Regions from separate parts of the Caballeronia sp. INML3B genome, predicted to be linked through region 1. Evidence: predicted binding sites of a transcription regulator. Region 1 holds the regulator's gene; the other holds the start of a gene.

Evidence for each region. The regulator FNR, encoded in region 1, switches genes on or off when oxygen is low (the NO sensors DNR and NnrR bind a similar motif). The targets are predictions, from matches to a motif close to TTGATNNNNATCAA.
Region 2: cyoA (ubiquinol oxidase subunit II) is a predicted target of FNR. The motif match lies at 2,567-2,580, and genes of this name have one in related genera.

Annotation. Positions count from the first base shown of each region.
Region 1 covers NZ_JALQDI010000064.1:38,731-48,661, forward strand. The annotation lists gene NCS58_RS27540 (hypothetical protein) at 163-402, opposite strand; gene NCS58_RS27545 (hypothetical protein) at 489-764, opposite strand; gene NCS58_RS27550 (universal stress protein) at 801-1,298, shown strand; gene NCS58_RS27555 (PAS domain-containing sensor histidine kinase) at 1,389-2,747, shown strand; gene NCS58_RS27560 (response regulator transcription factor) at 2,744-3,397, shown strand; gene fnr (fumarate/nitrate reduction transcriptional regulator Fnr) at 3,587-4,366, shown strand; gene NCS58_RS27570 (DUF1488 domain-containing protein) at 4,421-4,738, opposite strand; gene NCS58_RS27575 (c-type cytochrome) at 4,875-5,261, shown strand; gene NCS58_RS27580 (DUF3564 family protein) at 5,282-5,734, shown strand; gene NCS58_RS27585 (hypothetical protein) at 5,745-6,170, opposite strand; gene NCS58_RS27590 (hypothetical protein) at 6,187-6,732, opposite strand; gene NCS58_RS27595 (universal stress protein) at 6,767-7,207, opposite strand; gene NCS58_RS27600 (NAD(P)H-dependent oxidoreductase) at 7,235-7,885, opposite strand; gene NCS58_RS27605 (universal stress protein) at 7,981-8,820, shown strand; gene NCS58_RS27610 (universal stress protein) at 8,911-9,738, shown strand.
Region 2 covers NZ_JALQDI010000056.1:1,105-11,035, forward strand. The annotation lists gene NCS58_RS24830 (phosphatase PAP2 family protein) at 1-148, opposite strand, end outside; gene NCS58_RS24835 (hypothetical protein) at 190-882, opposite strand; gene NCS58_RS24840 (DUF2167 domain-containing protein) at 1,158-2,051, opposite strand; gene cyoA (ubiquinol oxidase subunit II) at 2,698-3,585, shown strand; gene cyoB (cytochrome o ubiquinol oxidase subunit I) at 3,589-5,598, shown strand; gene cyoC (cytochrome o ubiquinol oxidase subunit III) at 5,598-6,206, shown strand; gene cyoD (cytochrome o ubiquinol oxidase subunit IV) at 6,206-6,538, shown strand; gene NCS58_RS24865 (2,4'-dihydroxyacetophenone dioxygenase family protein) at 6,728-7,255, shown strand; gene NCS58_RS24870 (MFS transporter) at 7,307-8,608, shown strand; gene NCS58_RS24875 (SDR family NAD(P)-dependent oxidoreductase) at 8,619-9,347, shown strand; gene NCS58_RS24880 (IclR family transcriptional regulator) at 9,358-9,931, shown strand, end outside.

The sequences.
Region 1 (9,931 bases):
GGCATGTTTCATTGACTCGTGTCGAATCGCCCTCGCCTGACGCGCGTACCCAGCCGGTCATGTCTAAAAGATGGCGCCTCCAATGGCGCGACAATGCAAGGCATTCAGTTGAATTCGAGGTTATCCACCGAGCGGCCACTGGCTGCATCGAATCGAATCCGGCTAGACGTTGATCGTATGGGTGGCCTTTAGACGAATCCACGCCATGCCTTCGCGCAGCCCGGCAATTACGGCTTCACGTTCGTTATCGAAGGTGCTCGCGTGCCTGAAGCGATGCATGAAGCGGCCACCCTCCACGTTGCGCTGCTCGACGCTGATCGAACATTCGACACCTCGGGGCGTTTGCTCCGTGCAGCAGGTGACGGTCCAATCGGCATCGTCTATGGATCCCTTGAGCGACATGGCGGTTCTCCCTTGGATAAAGCGAATATCAGTTGTCATGCCGCGCCCGTTTCATCGTTCCGGCGTAGAAGCATCGGGCGCTTCAATCATTCCGTTGCCTGCAGCGAGCCCGACACGCCGATGCTAAGCGCAGCGCGCAGCGCGGCCTTGAGCCAGGTCAATGAATGACGCATCTGTTTTCGCGATGCCATCGTTTGATTTGAGTCAACGGAGATCTGCTCCACGATCCGCAGAATCTCCCCATGCAGGCCAGCGCGCAGCGGAAGCGCCGGCAACCGGATCGAACCGACGAGCAGGAAGTGGTCCTCTGGAAGGACACCGGACGGTGCTGCGCGATGACGATACCCGTGCTCATGTCCCACTGAACCGCACCTCTTTCACCTTTCGAGGAGCCCCCCATGTACACCCGCATACTCGCGCCGATCGACGGTAGCGTCACTTCCGCGCACGCCTTCGATGAAGCCATCAAAATCGCGCGAGCGAACGGCGCCGAGCTGCAGCCGCTCTATGTCGTCGATTTGCAGCCGATCGCGTATGACGCCGCCGCTACCTTCTATCCCGACATGCGCGAAGCGCTTCTCGAAGAGGGCCGGCGCCTCGGCGCGCAAGCCGTCGAGCGCATGGTGCGCGAAGGCGTGAAAGGCACGCCGCGCATCAGCGAAGTCGAGCTGACCGGCGATGACATCGCGGAACGCATCCTGCGCTGTGCCGAGGATTTCGGCGCCGACCTCGTCGTCATGGGTACGCATGGCCGGCGCGGCTGGCGGCGCCTGGTGCTGGGCAGCGTCGCCGAGCGTTTCATGCGAATTGCACATTGTCCCGTGATGCTCGTGCCGGGACGCGAGGCCGAAGAGGACGCGCAACGCCGGGAGCAAACCGCAGAAACTGCCGACTGATCCCGGCGGCGCGCGCGTCGACCCTATAATTAATTCGCACTTCCCTTACTGCGCAGCTTCACGACACGCAAGCACGGACCGCCGAAGCGTATGAGCGAAAACGAAGGTCGAAGTCCCGCGCAAGCGAACGGCCAGCACGTTCGACGAGCCTCGTCGCGCGAAGCAACCGGGCAAGCACTGCTGGCGGGAGCGACACTCTTCGGCGTGTGCTGGATCGGCGTTCAATACCTGCCTTCGATTTGTACGCTGTCTGTCGCAGCACGGGCGTGGCTGCTGGCGGCCGCCGCGATCTGCGCCCTGCTGCTTGCGAGCGCCATCCTTCTACTTTCCACGCAACGCGTCAGGCGGGCGAGCGCCGGTTCGACAACCGTGAGCCACACGCGGCTCGACGGCATCATCCGGTCTACGACGGACGCCATCATCACAGTCGATTCGACGCAACGTATTGTCCTGTTCAATCCCATGGCCGAACGCGTGTTCCGGTGCGCGGCGAGCGACGCGATCGGCGGGCCGCTGTCGCGCTTCATCCCCGAGCGTTACCGGTCGGCGCATGAGCACCAGGTCCGGCACTTCGGAAGCACGGGGGTATCGGATCGTCAGATGGGCCCGCAGCGCGTGCTATACGGCCTGCGCGCCGACGGCGAGGAGTTTCCCATCGAGGCATCGATATCGCAGGTCGAAGATGACGACGGCAAGCTGTTCACCGTGATTCTTCGCGATGTCACCGAGCGCGTGAAGGCCGAGGCCGAGCTTCAGCGTTCGCGCGAAGAATTGCGCGCGCTCTCGGCCAATCTCCAGCAAGTACGCGAGCAGGAAAAGAGCCGCGTCGCACGCGACTTGCACGATGATCTCGGGCAAACGCTGAGCGCGCTCAAAATGAATATATTCGCGCTGCACGCACAGCTTGGCGCGCACACACTGCTGAATGAAGACGTTGCCGCTCAGTTTCAGCACATGGTTGGGCTTATCGACCGCAACATCGCCTCGCTCAGACGCATCGCATCGGATCAGCGGCCCGTCATGCTGGACGACCTGGGGTTATCGGCTGCCATCGACTGGCTTGTCGATGATTTCATCCGGCGCCACGGCATCGACGTGAGGCACAATCTCGATACCGGCGATCTCGCGTTCAACGCGGATGCCGCAACCGCGGTCTTCCGTATCATCGAGGAGGCGTTTGCGAATATCGTGCGACACGCCCGCGCGAGCCGCGTCGAAGTGTCGCTCAACGCCGATGCTGCCAACTGCGTGCTGCGCGTGGGCGACGACGGCATCGGCGCCTCGTCCTTGCCGGCCGCGAACGGCAAATCGTTCGGCTTGATCGGGGTGCGTGAACGCGCGCATGCACTGGGCGGGCGCGTGTTCATCGATTCGACGCCCGAGTGCGGCTTCGTGCTGACAGTCGTCCTGCCACGCGAAGCGGTGGCGGAGAGGGAATCGCAACCATGACTACAAGAGTGCTGATTGCGGACGATCACGCGATGGTGCGCGACGGCCTGCGCCACATTCTCGGCAACGCGAGTGGTTTCGAGGTGGCCGGTGAAGCCTGCGACGCGGCGAGCACACTCGCGCTGGTGCGCTCGACGCCGGCGCAGGTGCTGGTGCTCGATCTGTCCATGCCGGGCCGCAGCGGCATCGACCTCCTCAAGCAGATCAAGGATGAAAGGCCCGCGCTACGCATTCTCGTACTCACCATGCATGCCGAACAGCAATACGCCGCCCGGGCATTCAAGGGCGGTGCGTCGGGGTATCTGACGAAGGAAAGCGCGAGCGCGGAATTACTGGCTGCCGTCACCAAGGTCGCCGCGGGCGGCGTGTACGTGAGCCTCTCGATGGCCGAGCGCCTCGCGCAAAGCCTGACCGAGCCTGCCGACGCGCTGCCCCATCAACGCTTGTCGGACCGGGAGTTCGAGGTGTTTCAGCGGCTTTGCGCGGGCGAGTCCATCAACCAGATCGGCGAGGCGCTGTCCGTGAGCGCGAAGACCATCAGCACATACAAGGCGCGCATTCTCGAGAAAATGCAGATGCCGCACGAGGCCGCCCTCGTGCGCTATGCCGTGCGCCACAAGCTTTTCGACGACGATAACGACGACGCGTAAGCGTTCGCTCGTCAGGATTTCCCTACACGCCTGCCGAAATCCCTACCGAACTTTCCGCCGCCGCCGATTTAATTTCGAGACAGCGCGGCCAATAATTCGACGCATGGAATCATCCGCCGCGCATCGAGACGCCGACTTCCCCGGCATCCGCCTCGCGCGCGCGAACCCCGGTTCGACAGGAGACACACCATGTTCCCAGTGAGCGAAGGCCGATCCATCCTCCGACAATCCGAAGCGCCGGTCCCGCGCCGCACTTTCCAGATCGCGGATAGCTCGGAAACACGCAAGGGTGCGCGCTGTTCGACCTGCTCGATGCAGCACGTGTGTATGCCGAGCGGTCTCTCGTCGGATGAATACGAGCGGCTCGACGCGATCATCTGCTCGACCCGGACCGTGCGGCGCGGTGAGACGCTCTATCGATCCGGGGATGCCTTTCAGAGCGTCTACGCCGTGCGTAGCGGCTGCTTCAAAACCGTCGTCATGCATCGTGACGGCAACGAGCAAGTCACGGGCTTTCACCTGGCAGGCGACGCGCTCGGGCTCGACGGAGTCAGCTCGGATCACCACGGGTGCGACGCGATCGCGCTCGAAGACAGCGTCGTCTGCATCATCCCCTTCGACTTGCTCGAACTGCTTTGCCGCGAGGTCAAGACGATCCAGCATCACGTGCATCGACTGATGAGCAGCGAGATCGTGCGCGAATCCAACCTCATGATGCTCCTCGGCACGATGACGGCCGAGCAACGCGTCGCGGCTTTCCTGCTCAACATCTCGACGCGCATGAAGGCGCGAGGCTATTCCCCCGCACAGTTTCTGTTGCGCATGACACGCGAGGAGATCGGCAGCTATCTGGGCCTCAAGCTGGAGACGGTGAGCCGCATGTTCTCCAAACTGCAAAAGGCCGGCGTGGTCGATGCGCGCGGCAAGGAAGTGCGGATACTGGATCAGGCAGGGCTCGAAAGGGTGTGAGCGGCGGATCTGTGTCTGCACGCCTGGCGGAATGTCGGCCGCACACTGAAACCGTCACCTGACCGGGCGCGTCCGATGCGTGCCCGCAGCAGCGCCTCCACTGCTGAACCGGAAGTATCCGCTGCGAAGCACGACCGGTCTGCAGCCGACGCTGGTCAGCAATTGTTCTGCTGCCCCTTCTATGACGGCGCGGTTCATCTCGAACGCGCGTTGGAGGTCGTCCTCGCGCGAGGACGCTGCGCCGAAATGATCCTGGAGCGCTTCCGCCGATATGGTGCATTCAATGCGCGTGTCGTCCACGAGCGCCCAGAACATGAGCGCGGGCTCATCGCCGAGATACGCGGGCGCCTGGATTGGAAAGCTGATGTTCATGATCGCGCTTCCTCGCGGATGTCGGCTCGTACACCACTCAGTGTTTGCGTTCGACCCATGACCGGCGTTGACTCAGATCAACGCCCGCGAGAGAAGCACCCGCATGATCAATGTGTGAACACTTCTCTCACCGATCATGCACACTCACCGCTTTCTCGGTCATCGCGCGCGATCCGATGGCCCGCGCGTTCACGCCCGACATGTCGCACTGGGTGCGCTTCTTGCCGCACTGCTGCTCATCGCATCGCGCGCGCTCGCCCAGCCCGAACCGAGCGCACTCATCGACCAGCAGCATTGCATGTTCTGCCACACCAACGATGCGCCTTTCCTCGCTCCATCGTTTCAGGAGATCGCCAACCGCTACCGCGACGACCCACGCGCGCACATCATGCTCGAACACAAACTGCGCGTCGGCGGTCGTGCGCATTGGGGAAACATGGCCATGCCCTCGCCCGCGGAGCGTGGCGGCCCGCTCTCGCCTGAAGACGCCCATACGTTAGTCGAGTGGGTATTGCGTCATTGACCACTTCGCAGGAGACCGTTATGCGAATCACCATCAAGCTCGACGCTTTTAATCGAGAAGCCGAATCGGCGTTTGCGGTGCTATGGCTCGATAAGGAACGCGGACGCTGGTCGCGGGAAGCGCATGACCGCATCGAGCTGCCATCATGGGGAACGTGGGAACTCACGCCGGGCGGCACCCTGCTGCGCGGTCCCGACGTTTCTGCTCCTGTCGCCATGCTCGAGGGCCTGGTGCTCGCGGCGCGGCAAGTAGTGTCCGGCACCGCGGAACTTGTGACGTGCGAGCGCGGACGAGCCGTAGTCTTTGCCTGCGGCGACTCAAACGCGCCTCGTGCCCCGAACGCAGGGTATTGGCACATCCAGTGCGTCGACAGCGAAACTACGCTTGCTGAACACGAGATCTTTTCCGACGAGCCCGACGTCCTGGGTGAAGGAAGCGCACAGACACGCGGTCCCGGCCCATTCGCAACGTGAGCCGAACGCCTCAGTTCGACGAAAAGCGCATGTGTTGAAGACAGCGCATCGCGTTGTCGAATGCCTGATGAATCGCCGCGCCGACATCCAGGTCCGAGGCGTGTTCAACTGGAATAAGATCGAAATCACGCGTCACGAGATCGAGCCGCGCATCATAGCGGCGGTCTCCAGACTGATCCCGATACGCTTCGATCGTCAGATGGCAGTTCGCGATGTCTTTCGCGGCGCGCTCGAGTCGCACGAGTTCGACACCGGCCGCGCGTTCGACGTCGTTACTACCGACAAAGCCCTGATAGGCGATTTGCATGCCGAGCCCCATGATCTTCCTCCCCCACCGAACTTTGTCCTTGCCGGTTTTGCTGATGAATCCGGCGTTCTTCGCACGTTGCGACGTCCACTCATCGTCCGCTTTCAATGCGTAACCGAATTGACTCATGTCAAGTGATGCTCGATCACGCAGCATCGTCCGCGCAGCCTTCAGCCGGCGCCAGGACGAAGCCCCGGAAATTCATCTCGATGCTGCGAATCTGACTGGCGCATTGCGCGTAGAGCCAGCCGGGGCCGCCGTCCATGCCATACATGCCGCGGCACATGCCTTTCAAGCTGATGCGCGCGCGCCCGCTGCCCGGTGCCGCCGGCGTACGCGTAGCCCACAGATACACCACGCCGGCTTCGAGCGGCCGGCCCGTTTCGATCGCAGCCGCATCCGCATGACGTATGCGAGTGGCTGAATAGCGCGCGACGTACTGGCGCGTGCGGTCCCAACGTTGCGCACATTCGTCGCTTCCCGAGCAGTCGATCGTTGCAAACTCTCGCGCCTCCACGAGGGTGGGCTCGGTCTGCCGAAACTGGTTCCAGCGTGCATCGGATGCGCAAGCCGCCAGTCCCAGAAGCAATACTGTCCCCATGCACTGCTTCCTCATTTCGTGCTCCGCATCAAAGCTTTTCATCGACGATGCCGGCCTGTCATCGATACTCGCAAACGTGAGCGACAGCATCCCGTAGCCCAGCAGGGTCTCAGCAAGCGTTGCGTCACGCCTGAGCGAGTGATCGGATCAAAAGCACCGGACAAGTCGAATGTCGCAAGAATGCTTCGGCGACGCTGCCGAGGACCAGCCGCCGAATACCGGTGTGGCCGTGCGTGCCCATGACAACCATGTCGACTTGCGTTTGCGTCGCGAAGCGCTGAAGGCATCGCGCAACCGTGTCCGTTGTGTTTTCGGTTTCCAGCAGTTGTGTCTCGCATTCGAGACCGGCCGCCTGAACGCGCTCCCGCGCGCCGTCGAGCATGCGGCGCGCGTTGCTGAACACCTCGTTGCGATGACGCACCGGATATGACGACAGCGCCGCCGCATCCGCGACGAAAACTGCGCGCACTCGCGCTTGCGAGCCCTTTCCACAACGGATCGCTTCGTCCAATGCACGTTGCGACGGTTCGCTTCCGTCGAGTGCGACCATGATGTTCCGGTACATTGATAACTCCGATTTCCTATTAACCGCTTACACGGCCCATTCGAGATTGTCGATTCGCGCCAGCGTGCGCTCGATACGATCCACGAAAATCTCGATGAAGCGCTGTTTCGCCTGTGCATCCAGCCGGGCTGTAAGGGCGCAACGCGCGACCGGCTGCTTGCCGGCGAGTTTCGTCATCTCGCGAAAAACCTTGGCATCGCCTCGCATTTGCTGCGTGCAGAAAAAGGCCACATGCGGCAGCTTGCGCCGGTGGATAGCGAGCCATGCGCGTACCGGCGCGCTGATCGTACCGGCCCATACCGGCGTCCCGACAACGACCACGTCGTAATTCGCCACATCGCGGCGCGATTCCTCGATATGCACACTTCGCGTGAACACGGCATCGGCGAGAGAGCGCAAATAGCCCAACGGCCCCGAGCGATCGACCGGTTCCGTGATGACCTCGAAGTCGGCGTGCAGCCGCTCCGCTAATGCCGCACCTATGGCACGCGTTGTGCCGCTGCGAGAAAAGCAAACTACGAGCACTTTGGACATCTGCATTCTCCGCGACTCATTCATGACATTTCGATGATGACGATCTGACGAGGCCACTGTATCCCCGTCATGGTGTTGCCGATTGACCTGAGTCAATCCAAACCGGTCCCTTCGATAAAGCGCGGCGCCGTTGACCTGAGTCAACCGCGCCGTCGAGCCGCCTCCATAAACTGGGTGCCAGTGAAGAACACGCGGGCATGTGCACTCATGCAGCGCAATTCGACTCGAGGAGCCATCCGATGAGCTACAAGACCATTCTCGTGCACCTGGACACCAGCGTGCGCGCGCATCCCAGACTGGAAACCGCGTTGCAGCTCGCCAAGCGCTTCGGCGCGCATGTCATCGGGCTCTTTGCGGTGTTCGAGCCCGACCCGCGCGCCTTCAACATCATGGCGGGTACCGCCGAGTACTACGAGCAACACGCGGCCAGGCGGCGCGAACAGCGCGGTGCGATCGAGCGGCTGTTTCATGCGGAAATCAAGCGCGCGGGCGTGTCGGGTGAATGGATCGAAACACAGCAACGAGCGAACGATTCCATTCCCCGTTTTGCGCGCTGCGCGGATCTCATCGTCGTCAGCCAGGACGATGCGGCCGATCCGGAGTCTTACGTCGGCGACCACTTTCCGGAGACCACCATCCTCACCTCGGGCCGACCGGTCCTGCTTGTCCCGTACACGGGCTTCTTCGCCTCGGTCGGAAAACATCCGATGATCGCCTGGGACGGCAGCCGCGAAGCGACCCGCGCCGTGCATGACGCCCTGCCCTTTCTGAAGACGGCCGAGCGTGTCTCGATCGTGAGCGTCGATACGCCGCGGCGGGAAGCAGGCGACGACCGCATTCCGGGCGCGGACATCGCGGCCTGCGTCGCGCGGCATGGCATCAAGGCCGAAGTCTCATCGGGCGGCGTTACTCCGAACGCATCCGCGGGTGAAATGCTGCTTTCCCGCGCTGCCGATCTGAATGCGGACCTGGTGGTCATGGGTGGCTATGGACATGCGCGCTGGCAGGAACTCGTGCTCGGCGGCGCCACGCGAACCTTCCTCGCGTCGATGACCGTGCCGGTATTGATGTCCCACTGATGCCCGTATCGCATCGTGCCCGGTCCTGCTCGTGCCCGCGAGATCGCACGAAAGACCCTATGGCTCGATGGCTCTCGAGGAGACGACGTCATGAACTGGAAAACCATTCTCGTCCATCTGGATAACAGCCGGCGTTGCGATGTGCGGACCCGGTATGCATTGGACATCGCCCGCCGTTTCGATGCGCATGTCATCGGTCTCTATCTGGTTTGTCAGGACCTCGTTCATCACCTTTTCGAGCCGGCAGAGCCCCTGCTACGCAACGGATACGAACAACAGCGCCGAACCTCGCTCGACCGGGCGCGCGAAGCATTCGAGCGCGCTGCCGAACTGGCCGGTATCAACGCAGAGTGGCGTGCGCCGGCAGGCTCCGTACTCGATGCCGCCACGTTACATGGCCGCCATGCCGACGTGATCCTGCTCGGACAGGATGATCCTGACGATCCCGATGCTTTCGTTGCGCGGCATTTCGTCGAGGACGTCGTGCTCGGTGCGGGACGCCCGGTGCTGCTCGTGCCGCGAACGGGCGACTTTGCGACTATCGGCGAGAACGTGGTCATTGCGTGGGACGACAGCCGCGAAGCCGCGCGCGCAGTCGCCGATGCGCTGCCCATCTTGCGTCGTGCCCGATTCGTCGAGATCATGACCGTCGAGCGCCATAGAGACATACAAGCGCCCGCAGGTATCGAAATTTCCGCTTATCTGGATCGTCAAGGCATTCGCGCGAGTTTCTCCTCGACGCCTCGCGTGAGCGGCGAAAGCACAGGGATGACGTTGATAGACAAAGCGAACCGTGTGCATGCGGACATGCTCGTCGCGGGCGCCTATGCGCATTCGCGTGGACTCGAAAGGGTGCTGGGCGGTGTGACCAACAATCTCCTGCAGGTATCGACGCTTCCTGTTCTTCTGTCGCATTGAGCAGATATGTTGCTGTCAGCGACACGCCTTGGCGAATCCCGTCGATTCTCTCTAATCGGCGTTTCGCCAAATCGTGCACTGAACGACAAGGACAGCAACGACGATAACTATCAACACGACGACGCCGACTAATCCAATGATCTTTCCCATTGCATCGACTCGCAAATGCTTGCTTTGAAGGTACAGGTTAAAG
Region 2 (9,931 bases), on a different contig from region 1:
CGGACGCCGCGACCGCGACGGTGGTGCCCGACGCCCGCCTGTCCCGCGCGGCATAGGCCGAGGCGCAGGCCGCGATGGAAGGAACGACGAAGAGCACGATCGCGATGATCGCGACCGCATGGCGTTGCGCGAGCGCCGTGTAATCCATGATGTCCTGTTTCTCCCGAATTGCCCGGCGCTCGTGCGGATTCAGGACGCGGCTGCGCTCCCCTCCGCCTCGAACGGCCTTTCCCACCCGAACGCCTGCACACGCGCGACGGGTTGGTCGACGACAAGCACGCCGCAAATTCCGCCGGGCATCGGCAGCGTGAGGCCGCGCCAGTCGGGCGGCGAGGCGTCGTCGTGCATTGTGCCGTGTGCCGCGCGCAGTCTGCCGATCCGCGCCGCTTCGCCCCACATGAGCTGTCTGGCGTCCGTGTCGTGGGCGCCGGTCGTCTCGACGGTCAGGCCGAGCCCTATTCTCGTCGATGCCACCGCGATCACGATCCAGATGCCCGAGTACGCGACATCGACATGAATCGTGCCCTCGACGAGCGGGTGCGTGACGACGATGCGTTCGCCGGGTTCGTCCTCCACGCCCACCTGGTCGGGCTCGCAGTGCAGCATGTGCGAGAGGACGAGACGCAGCGTCGCGCGCGCGACGCCGAAGCGCCGCCCGAGCGCCGAGTTCGGATGCAGGCGCGCGCGTTTGCGCTCGGCCGGACTGAGCCAGTTCCCAATATTCGACGCCGACGCAAAGCGGAATTCGCTCGGCACCAGCCATAGACAGACCTCGCCGGGCGCCGGCGGTTCGTGGGCCTGCACGCGCGACTTGGCGAGATCGTAATAGCGCCACGGAACTTCCGCGGCGTGAAGCTGGGAGATTCGGTCGGTGGAGGGCATGCGCGCCAGCGGAGACCGCGGCGCGCAAAACGCGCCGGAACGCTCCGCATTCAGGAACGAAACTTACATTTTCGGCGCCTGAAGCTTATGGGACGCTTAGGTGACGGATATCACCGCGGCTGGGGTGCACGCGGAATATTGTCAGACGCAGGCTCCGAATGGTAAGGAGCGTCGCACGAAACGCCTATCCGCCGTGAGGATGAAGCGACGATGTGCCGCTAGTCGAAACGGCCTAGCTCGAGCGTGCGCCGCCGCGGAGCGCGCATGACTGCCCGCTACGCATCCGGCGTCGTGTGCGAATCAGGCTTCGGCTTGCGCTTGAACCACTTCACGAGACCGCCGCCCAGTGCGACGACCGCCAGCGCGATGACCTTGAAGAACTTCGCGGCGAACGCAGCGATCAGCGCGAAGAGGCCCAATTTCTTCATCGCAACACCGCCTATCAGCGCCGCGAGGCCGTATTCCGCCAGCTTGTCGGTCTTCGCGTCGAAGTCGGCATAACGCTTGCCGCTGTTGAAATCGAGGCCCGCGAGCAATGCCTGCACGGCGCGCTTGTCCTTGTCGATCGTGGTCTTGTCGGTGATCAGATCCAGACTTATGTAACCTTCGCGCCCGAGCGCGTACGTGTTGTAGTTGATCGTCTGCGGCGCGCCGGCGGGCTCGTCTTTCGAGCGCGACGCCATCGACCAGATCAGGTGGCGCTTCGCGGCGTCATAATGCGGGCGTTCCACCCATCCGATGATTTCGACCGGAGCAATACCTCGCTCCTCACGGTCCGCATTCGCCGCCTCGGTGCCTTTCTTCAGGGACTTGTAGAGATCGTCGACGTTCCAGTCCCTAGCCTCGTCGTCCCTGATATAGCCCGAGGCGATGTAATCGACATCGACGATCCATTCGTCATCGTTGGTCGGCACGACCAGACCAATGCGATCCGGGTCCTCGCTGTTGCCGTTCGCTTTCATCAGCCGGTCGGCCTGGGCCTTGGGGATGAACACCTCGCCGTTCCCGATCTTGAGTTTGGCCTGGTCTCTCAGAGGAATGTCGGCAGGTCCTACGATTGCCGCAGCCTGCGCCGCCTTCCACGCCATTTCCAGTTCGCGTTTATTGTTGGCCGAACTATCCGCGTGCGCGGATGCGACCGTCCACTGCAATGCGATTCCAAGGAGCATGCTTGCTCCGAACGACTTCATGCGTTGAATTTTTGCGTCCATATATTTATAACGATTGCAGTCCTCAATCTTTCTCGTGTGCAACGGCGCTGCGCGGATCTTTCGGCATGGACGCGCGTACACGGCGGGGCGTTCGCCACGCCATGTGGGTACGCATGGCAGTCGTTCGCAGATAGCGGGAGGCGTTCCCTCTTGAGGTAGCTTCGCTGGCGCAGGCATTCTGATGCCGGGCTCAGGCAATAAAAATCAGCACATTCCGAGTCGAAGGCTTGGAGGACCTGACTCGGATACCGCTCGCGTCGCGGTGCGGCTTGCGAGCCGAGCGCGCGCCCGCACGCACGAAGAGAATTGGCTTGCCGCATAAGCGTCGGCATGGCGTATTGCGGCGGGTCGCCGCGCGCTCCCACGCCACGCTTTATGACACCCGCGACCTCATCCGTTCGTTGTAGACTCCCCTACCCTCTTCCGGACACACCGGCAAGGCCCCATCCTGCGCGACACCCTGTCGCATCGGTTTGATCTGAAACAATTTTCCAAACATTCGCGCCATCGCGAAAAATCGCGCGTGGCATGATCTTGACGCGGCGCAAAGCCGTGCAGTGGCGTTCTTCCCGGGACGCTTCGATCATAGAAACCAGCGAATGCAATGAATGAAAATACCCAACGTTTAGCAGTGCCATTGTTATCGGGGTTGATAGCCAGTCTCTGTCTTTCGGGATGCAAGCTGGAGGTGTTGGACTCGAAAGGCGTGATTGGCGCAGCGGAATCTTCGCTGATCGCCACCGCGACTTACGCCATGCTTCTGGTCGTCGTCCCGGTGATTCTGCTCACCCTGTTCGTCGCATGGCGCTATCGGGCGTCCAACAAGAACGCCACCTACGCGCCGAAGTGGGCGCACTCCACGGCCATCGAAGTCGTCGTCTGGATCATCCCCGCGATCATCATCCTGTATCTCGGCATCCTGACGTGGAAGACCTCGCACGAGCTGGATCCTTATAAGCCGCTCGAATCGAACGTCAAGCCGATCAACGTCGAAGTCGTGGCGCTGGACTGGAAGTGGCTGTTCATCTATCCGGATCTGGGCGTCGCGTCGGTGAACCAGCTCGCGTTTCCGGTGGGCACGCCGGTGAACTTCCGCATCACGTCGGATTCGGTGATGAACTCGTTCTTCATCCCGCAACTCGGCAGCCAGATCTACGCCATGGCGGGCATGCAGACGCGTCTGCATCTGCTGGCCGATCACGCGGGCGACTATGCGGGGATCTCGGCGAACTACAGCGGCAAGGGCTTCTCCGACATGAAGTTCCGCGCGCTGGCGATGTCCAACGCCGACTTCGACGCGTGGCTCAAGCAAGTCAAGAGCGCGCCCGAGGCGTTGAGCATGGACGTCTACGCCGGCGTCGCACGCCCGAGCGAGAAGGTTGCGGTACGCTACTTCTCGACCGTTGATCCGAAGCTTTTCAAAAACATCGTCGCCAAATACAACAATGGCCGCTTCGATGTGAATGGCGAAAATTGTGTAACAAAGGGGTAAGCCATGTTCGGCAAATTAACGCTTGAGGCGATCCCGTACCACGAGCCCATCATCATGGGGGCGACCGTCTTCATGGCGATCCTCGCACTCGGTACCGTCGCCCTTATCACCAAACTCGGAAAGTGGAGCTGGCTCTGGCGCGAGTATCTGACTTCGGTCGATCACAAGCGCATCGGCGTCATGTATCTGATCGTCGCCGGGCTGATGCTCGTACGCGGTTTCGCCGACGCCGTCATGATGCGCATTCAGCAGGCCATTGCGCTCGATGCACCGGGCTATCTGCCGCCGCATCACTACGACCAGATCTTCTCGGCGCACGGCACCATCATGATCTTCTTCATGGCCATGGCGCTGCTGGTCGCGTTCTTCAACCTCGTCGTGCCCCTGCAGATCGGCGCGCGCGACGTGGCCTTCCCGTTCATCAACTCGCTCTCGTTCTGGATGACGGCCGTGGCCGCCATCCTGATCAACCTGTCGCTTTTCATCGGTGAGTTCTCGTCGACGGGCTGGCTCGCGTATCCGCCGCTTTCCGAGACGCAGTTCAGTCCGGGCGTCGGGGTCGACTACTACATCTGGGCGTTGCAGTTGTCCGGCGTCGGCACGCTGCTGACCGGAGTGAACTTCTTCGTCACGATCGTGAAGATGCGCGCGCCCGGCATGACGTGGATGAAGCTGCCCGTCTTCACCTGGACGGCCTTCTGCTCCAACGTGCTGATCATGGCGACGTTCCCGATCCTGACCGTGGCGCTCGCGCTGCTGGCGCTGGACCGCTACATGGGCATGCACTTCTTCTCGAACGACGGCGGCGGCAATCCGATGGTCTACCTGAACCTGATCTGGGCCTGGGGTCACCCTGAGGTCTACATCCTGGTTCTGCCCGCTTTCGGCATCTACTCCGAAGTGGTCGCCACTTTCTCGAAGAAGCCGCTCTTCGGCTACAAGACGATGGTCTGGGCGACGTGCTGCATCATGGTGCTGTCGTTCCTCGTGTGGCTGCACCACTTCTTCACGATGGGCTCGGGCGCGAACGTCAATGCCTTCTTCGGCATCATGACGATGATCATCTCCATCCCGACCGGCGTGAAGATTTTCAACTGGCTCTTCACGATGTACCGCGGCCGCGTGCAGTTCACCACGCCGGTGCTGTGGACCATCGGCTTCGTCATCACCTTCACGCTCGGCGGCATGACCGGCGTGATGCTGGCCATTCCCGGCGCGGACTTCGTGCTGCACAACTCGCTGTTCCTGATCGCGCACTTCCATAACGCGATCATCGGCGGCGTGGTGTTCGGTTACTTCGCAGGCGTGCAGTACTGGTGGCCGAAGGTGTTCGGCTTCAAGCTCGACGAAAAGCTCGGCCGCAACGCGTTCATCTGCTGGTTCGTGGGCTTCTTCGTCGCGTTCGTGCCGATCTACATCCTCGGCTTCATGGGCGCGACGCGCCGCCTGAATCACTACGACAACCCGGCATGGCAGCCGTTCTTCATCGTCGCCGCTATCGGTGTCGGGATCATCGCGCTGGGCGTCGTGTTCCAGGTCTTGCAGATCGTGGTGAGCATCATCCGCCGCAATCAGCCTGCCTATCGCGACATCACCGGCGATCCGTGGAACGGCCGCACGCTCGAGTGGACGATCAGCTCGCCGCCGCCCGTCTACAACTTCGCCAATATCCCGGCTGTGCGCGCACTCGACGATTTCGCCGATGCCAAGGAACATGGCCGCGTCGACACGCGTCCGTACCGCGACATCCACATGCCGTCGAACACGAGCGCGGGTCTCGCAATCGGTCTCTTCGCCCTCGCATTCGGCTTTGCCGCGATCTGGCACATCTGGTGGCTGGCGGTCGTGGGTCTCGTTGGCGTCGTCGCGACGGCGATCGGCTATAGCTTCCGTGAGAACGCGGGCTTCATCATCCCGGCTGCGACCGTGAAGTCGACCGAAGAGCGCAATCGCCCGCCGAAGTCGCCTGTGAAGGCCGGCGCGGAGCGCGAACTCGAACTGGAGGCAATGTAATGTCGCAATCGACACTTTCCGCGCAGCACGCGCACGGCCATGAGCACGAGCACCAGTCGCATTCGGTGTTCGGCTTCTGGGCCTACCTGATGACCGACTGCGTGCTGTTCGCGTCACTCTTCGCGGCCTTCGCAATGTTCGCGATGCAGACAGCAGGCGGCCCGACGGGCAAGGATCTTTTCAACCTCACGGACGTCGCGTACGAAACGGCGCTGCTTCTCACGAGCAGCCTGACCTTCGGTCTCGCGATGATCTCGGCGACTCGCAGAAAGTCGGGCGCAGCGCTCGCGTGGCTCTTCGTCACGTTCGTGCTGGGCGCGGGCTTCCTGTGGCTGGAAGTGCACGAGTTCGCGCATCTGATCGCTGAAGGCGTGGGTCCGCAACGCAGCGCGTTCTGGTCGTCGTTCTTCACGCTGGTCGGCACGCACGGCTTGCACGTCACCATCGGCCTGATCTGGCTGGTCGTGCTGGCGGTGCAGATCGCGAGCAATCCGGAGATGAACGAGCGCGAGTTGCGTCGTCTCGCCTGCCTGAGCCTCTTCTGGCACTTCCTCGACATCGTCTGGATTTGCGTGTTTTCCTTCGTCTATCTCGGGAGCGTCGTCTGATGGCACATGCTCATACCAACTCGAGCGATGTCCCGCACGTCACCGTGCGCGGGTATCTCATCGGCTTCGTGCTGGCCGTGGTGCTGACCGTGGCGTCGTTCTGGGCCGCAACGTCGGGCGCATTCAAGGGCGAGAGCGGCATCGTCGCGCTCGCGGTGCTGGCCGCGGTGCAGGTCATCGTGCATGTGGTGTTCTTCCTGCACGTGAACGCGTCGAAGGGACAGCGCTGGCATGCGATGTCGTTTGCTTACACCATTCTCATGTCGTTCATCCTGATCGTCGGCACTGTCTGGGTGATGCATAACGTGCATATGTTGATGATGGCGCGATAAGCCTCTCGGACTCACCGAGCGAATCGAAAGGCGGGCCCGCTTGCGGGTCCGCTTTTTTTTCGTTTGCGATCCGGCCGTCATCCTGCACGAATTCAGCATCCGGTGAAGAATCTTGACAATCTTCCCGACGAGGCCGATTATTTGTCCATAATTTGAATCTATGATCCACATTATGGACAAGGAGACGCGATGACCGCGCCAAAACCCACGGCGGACGCCATGACGCCGTATCAACTGCCCTTCCCGAAAGAAGCTCAAAAGGAAATCGTCGTCCCCTGCGCGATTCCCGCCGACGAGCGCGAATGGGTCCCGCAAGCGGAAAACGTCTGGTTCCGTCCGCTGTGCCTGAACGTATCGACCGGCTACTGGATGAACCTCCTGCGCGTGCGCAAATCCGGCGTGCTGTCGCGCCACCGTCACCCGCAAGCCGTTCACGGCATGGTGCTGAAAGGCCGCTGGCGCTATCTCGAGCATGACTGGGAAGCGACCGAAGGCAGCTACGTCTTCGAGCCGCCCGGCGAAACGCACACGCTCTACGTGCCGGAAGACGTGGAAGAGATGATCACCTACTTCCAGGTGAACGGCGTGATGTTCTATTGCGACCCGTACGGCAACTACACCGGTTACGAAGACGTGTTCACCAAAGTCGACATGTGCCGCAAGCACTATGAGTCGGTTGGTCTCGGCGCGGATTTCGTCGACCAGTTCATTCGCTAATTTCCCGAACCACCTCTCGCAGACTCAAAAGAGCATCCGGAGGAGACAACAATGCTGGAAAAATCACCGCGCCTGAAGCGCATTCAGGTCGTCGCGATCGCCTTTCTGATGCTCGCGGGCATCGTGAATTATCTCGATCGCAGCACGCTTTCGATTGCCAATCACTCGGTTACGCAGGAGCTCGGCCTCTCTGCCTCGCAGATGGGCTTGCTGCTCTCCGCGTTCTCGTTCGCCTATGCATTCTCGCAGTTGCCCATCGGCGTGATGCTCGACCGCTTCGGCGCGCGCATCATGCTCGGCCTCGGCATGTTCGTGTGGTCGGTCGCGCAGTTGTTCGGCGGCCTCGTGACGAACCTGCATCAATTCCTCGCGGCGCGCATTGCGCTCGGTATCGGCGAGGCGCCGCAGTTTCCGGCGGGCGCTAAGGTGGTGTCGGAATGGTTTGCGCAACGCGAACGCGGCAAACCGACGGGGATCTTCGTCACGTCATCGACGATCGGCCCCGCGCTCGCGCCGCCGATCCTTACCGTGCTGCTGCTGTCGTTCGGCTGGCGCAACATGTTCGTCATCATGGGCGCGCTCGGCATCGCGGTGTCTATCGGCTGGTACATCGTCTATCGCAATCGCCGCGACGTGAAGCTCGACTCGGACGAACTCGCGCATCTGACCGAAGGCGAGCCGACGCAGCGCAAGGAACGCAACATGACGTTCGCGGAATGGCGCGGCCTCTTCGGAAAGGCGACCACGTGGGGCATGATTTTCGGCTTCATGGGCGTGATCTACATGGTGTGGCTCTATCTGACGTGGCTGCCCGCATACCTCGAACATGAGCGTCATCTGACGATCGCGAAGACGGGCTGGATCGTGACGATTCCGTATCTCGCGGGCACGCTCGGCATGCTGTCGTCGGGCTTCATCGCCGATGGACTGATGGCGCGCGGCGTCGCCCCGATCCGCAGCCGCAAGTGGCCGATCTGCTCGGGTCTCATCGGCGGTGCGCTCTTCACAGTGCCGGCCGCGTTCACGCCGAACCTCACGCTCGCGATCGTCTATCTCTCGGCTGCGATGTTCTTCGTCAACATGGCGAGCGGCGCGGCCTGGGCGCTCGTTTCCGTCGCGGCGCCGCGCCACATGGTCGCGTCGCTCGGCAGCATCCAGAACTTCGGCGGCTATTTCGGCGGCTCGTTCGCGCCGTTCATCACCGGTCTCGTGGTCGACAAGACGCACTCGTTCGTGAACGCGTTCCTGATCAGCGCGGGCGTCGCGTTCGCCGCCGCGCTCGTCTACATGTTCGTCGTGCGTTCGCCGATCGAAGATACCGAGCAGCAGGCCGAACCCATTCCCGCCGTCTGACCTTCACGATATGACTTTTCAATCTGATCTCTTCAAGGGCAAGACCGTCGTCGTGACCGGCGGCACCCAGGGCATCGGCGCGGGCATCGCGCAACAGTTCGCGGCGCTCGGCGCGCGCGTGGTTGCAGCCGGTCTCGCGCCGACCGATGCCCAGCGCGACGCGTTGGGCAACGGCATCGAAGTGGCCGCGCTCGATGTCGCCGATGCCGCCAGCACCGCCGCGCTCTTCGCCACGCTCGACACGCTCGACGTGCTCGTCAATTGCGCCGGCATGATCCGTCGCGGCGACGAGCACGATATCGAAACGTTCGAGCGCGTGATCGCCGTGAACCTCAACGGCACGATGCGCATGTGCTCGGCCGCGCGCCCGCTGCTCGCGAAGACCCGTGGCGCTATCGTCAACACGGCGTCGATGCTGACGTTCTTCGGCGGCGGCCTCGTGCCCGCGTACAGCGCGAGCAAGGGCGGCGTCGCGCAACTGACGAAGTCGCTCGCGATCGCCTACGCCGCCGACGGCATCCGCGTGAACGCGGTCGCGCCCGGCTGGATCGCGACACCGCTCACCCAGGCGCTCCAGGACGACGACGGCCGCGCGCAAGCGATCCTCGAACGCACGCCGATGAAGCGCTGGGGCTTGCCCGAAGACGTCGCGCGGGTGACGGCGTTTCTCGCGTCGCCGGGGGCGTCGTTCATGACGGGCGCGGTCGTTCCCGTCGACGGCGGCTATCTCGTGGCATGATTCGCGGATCATGCCATCAGACACCACTTCCCTCGACGCCGCCAGGGCAACCGGCACCGCCGCCTTTTCGAAGTTCATGGCGGTGCTGCAACTCATCGCCGATGCCGACGAGCCGCCGACCATCGCGCGTCTGACGGCCGCGAGCGGCTATCCCCGCCCGACGGTGTATCGCATCGTCGGCGCGTTGCTTGCCGAAGGGCTGGTCGTCGAGAACGCGCGCGCCGGATGCTACGCGCTCGGCCCGCGTCTGATGTCGCTCGCAAGCCGAAGCTGGGAGCGCTCGGATCTGCGCATCGCCGCCGCCGACGCATTGCAGACCCTGCGCGACGCGACGCAGGAAACCGTGCATCTGGCGGTGCGCAGCGGCTCGGAGATGGTGTACGTCGAGAAGCTCGAAAGCCCGCACGCGGTGCGCATGGCTTCGCGCATCGGCACGCGCGTGACGCTTTATTCGAGTTCCGTCGGCAAGGCGTATCTGTCGACACAATCGCCCGCTGAACGTGACGCGCTCCTGCAAGGCATCGCGTTCGCGCGCTTCACCCCGAACACGATCGTCGAGCGCCAGGCACTCGACGCCGAACTCG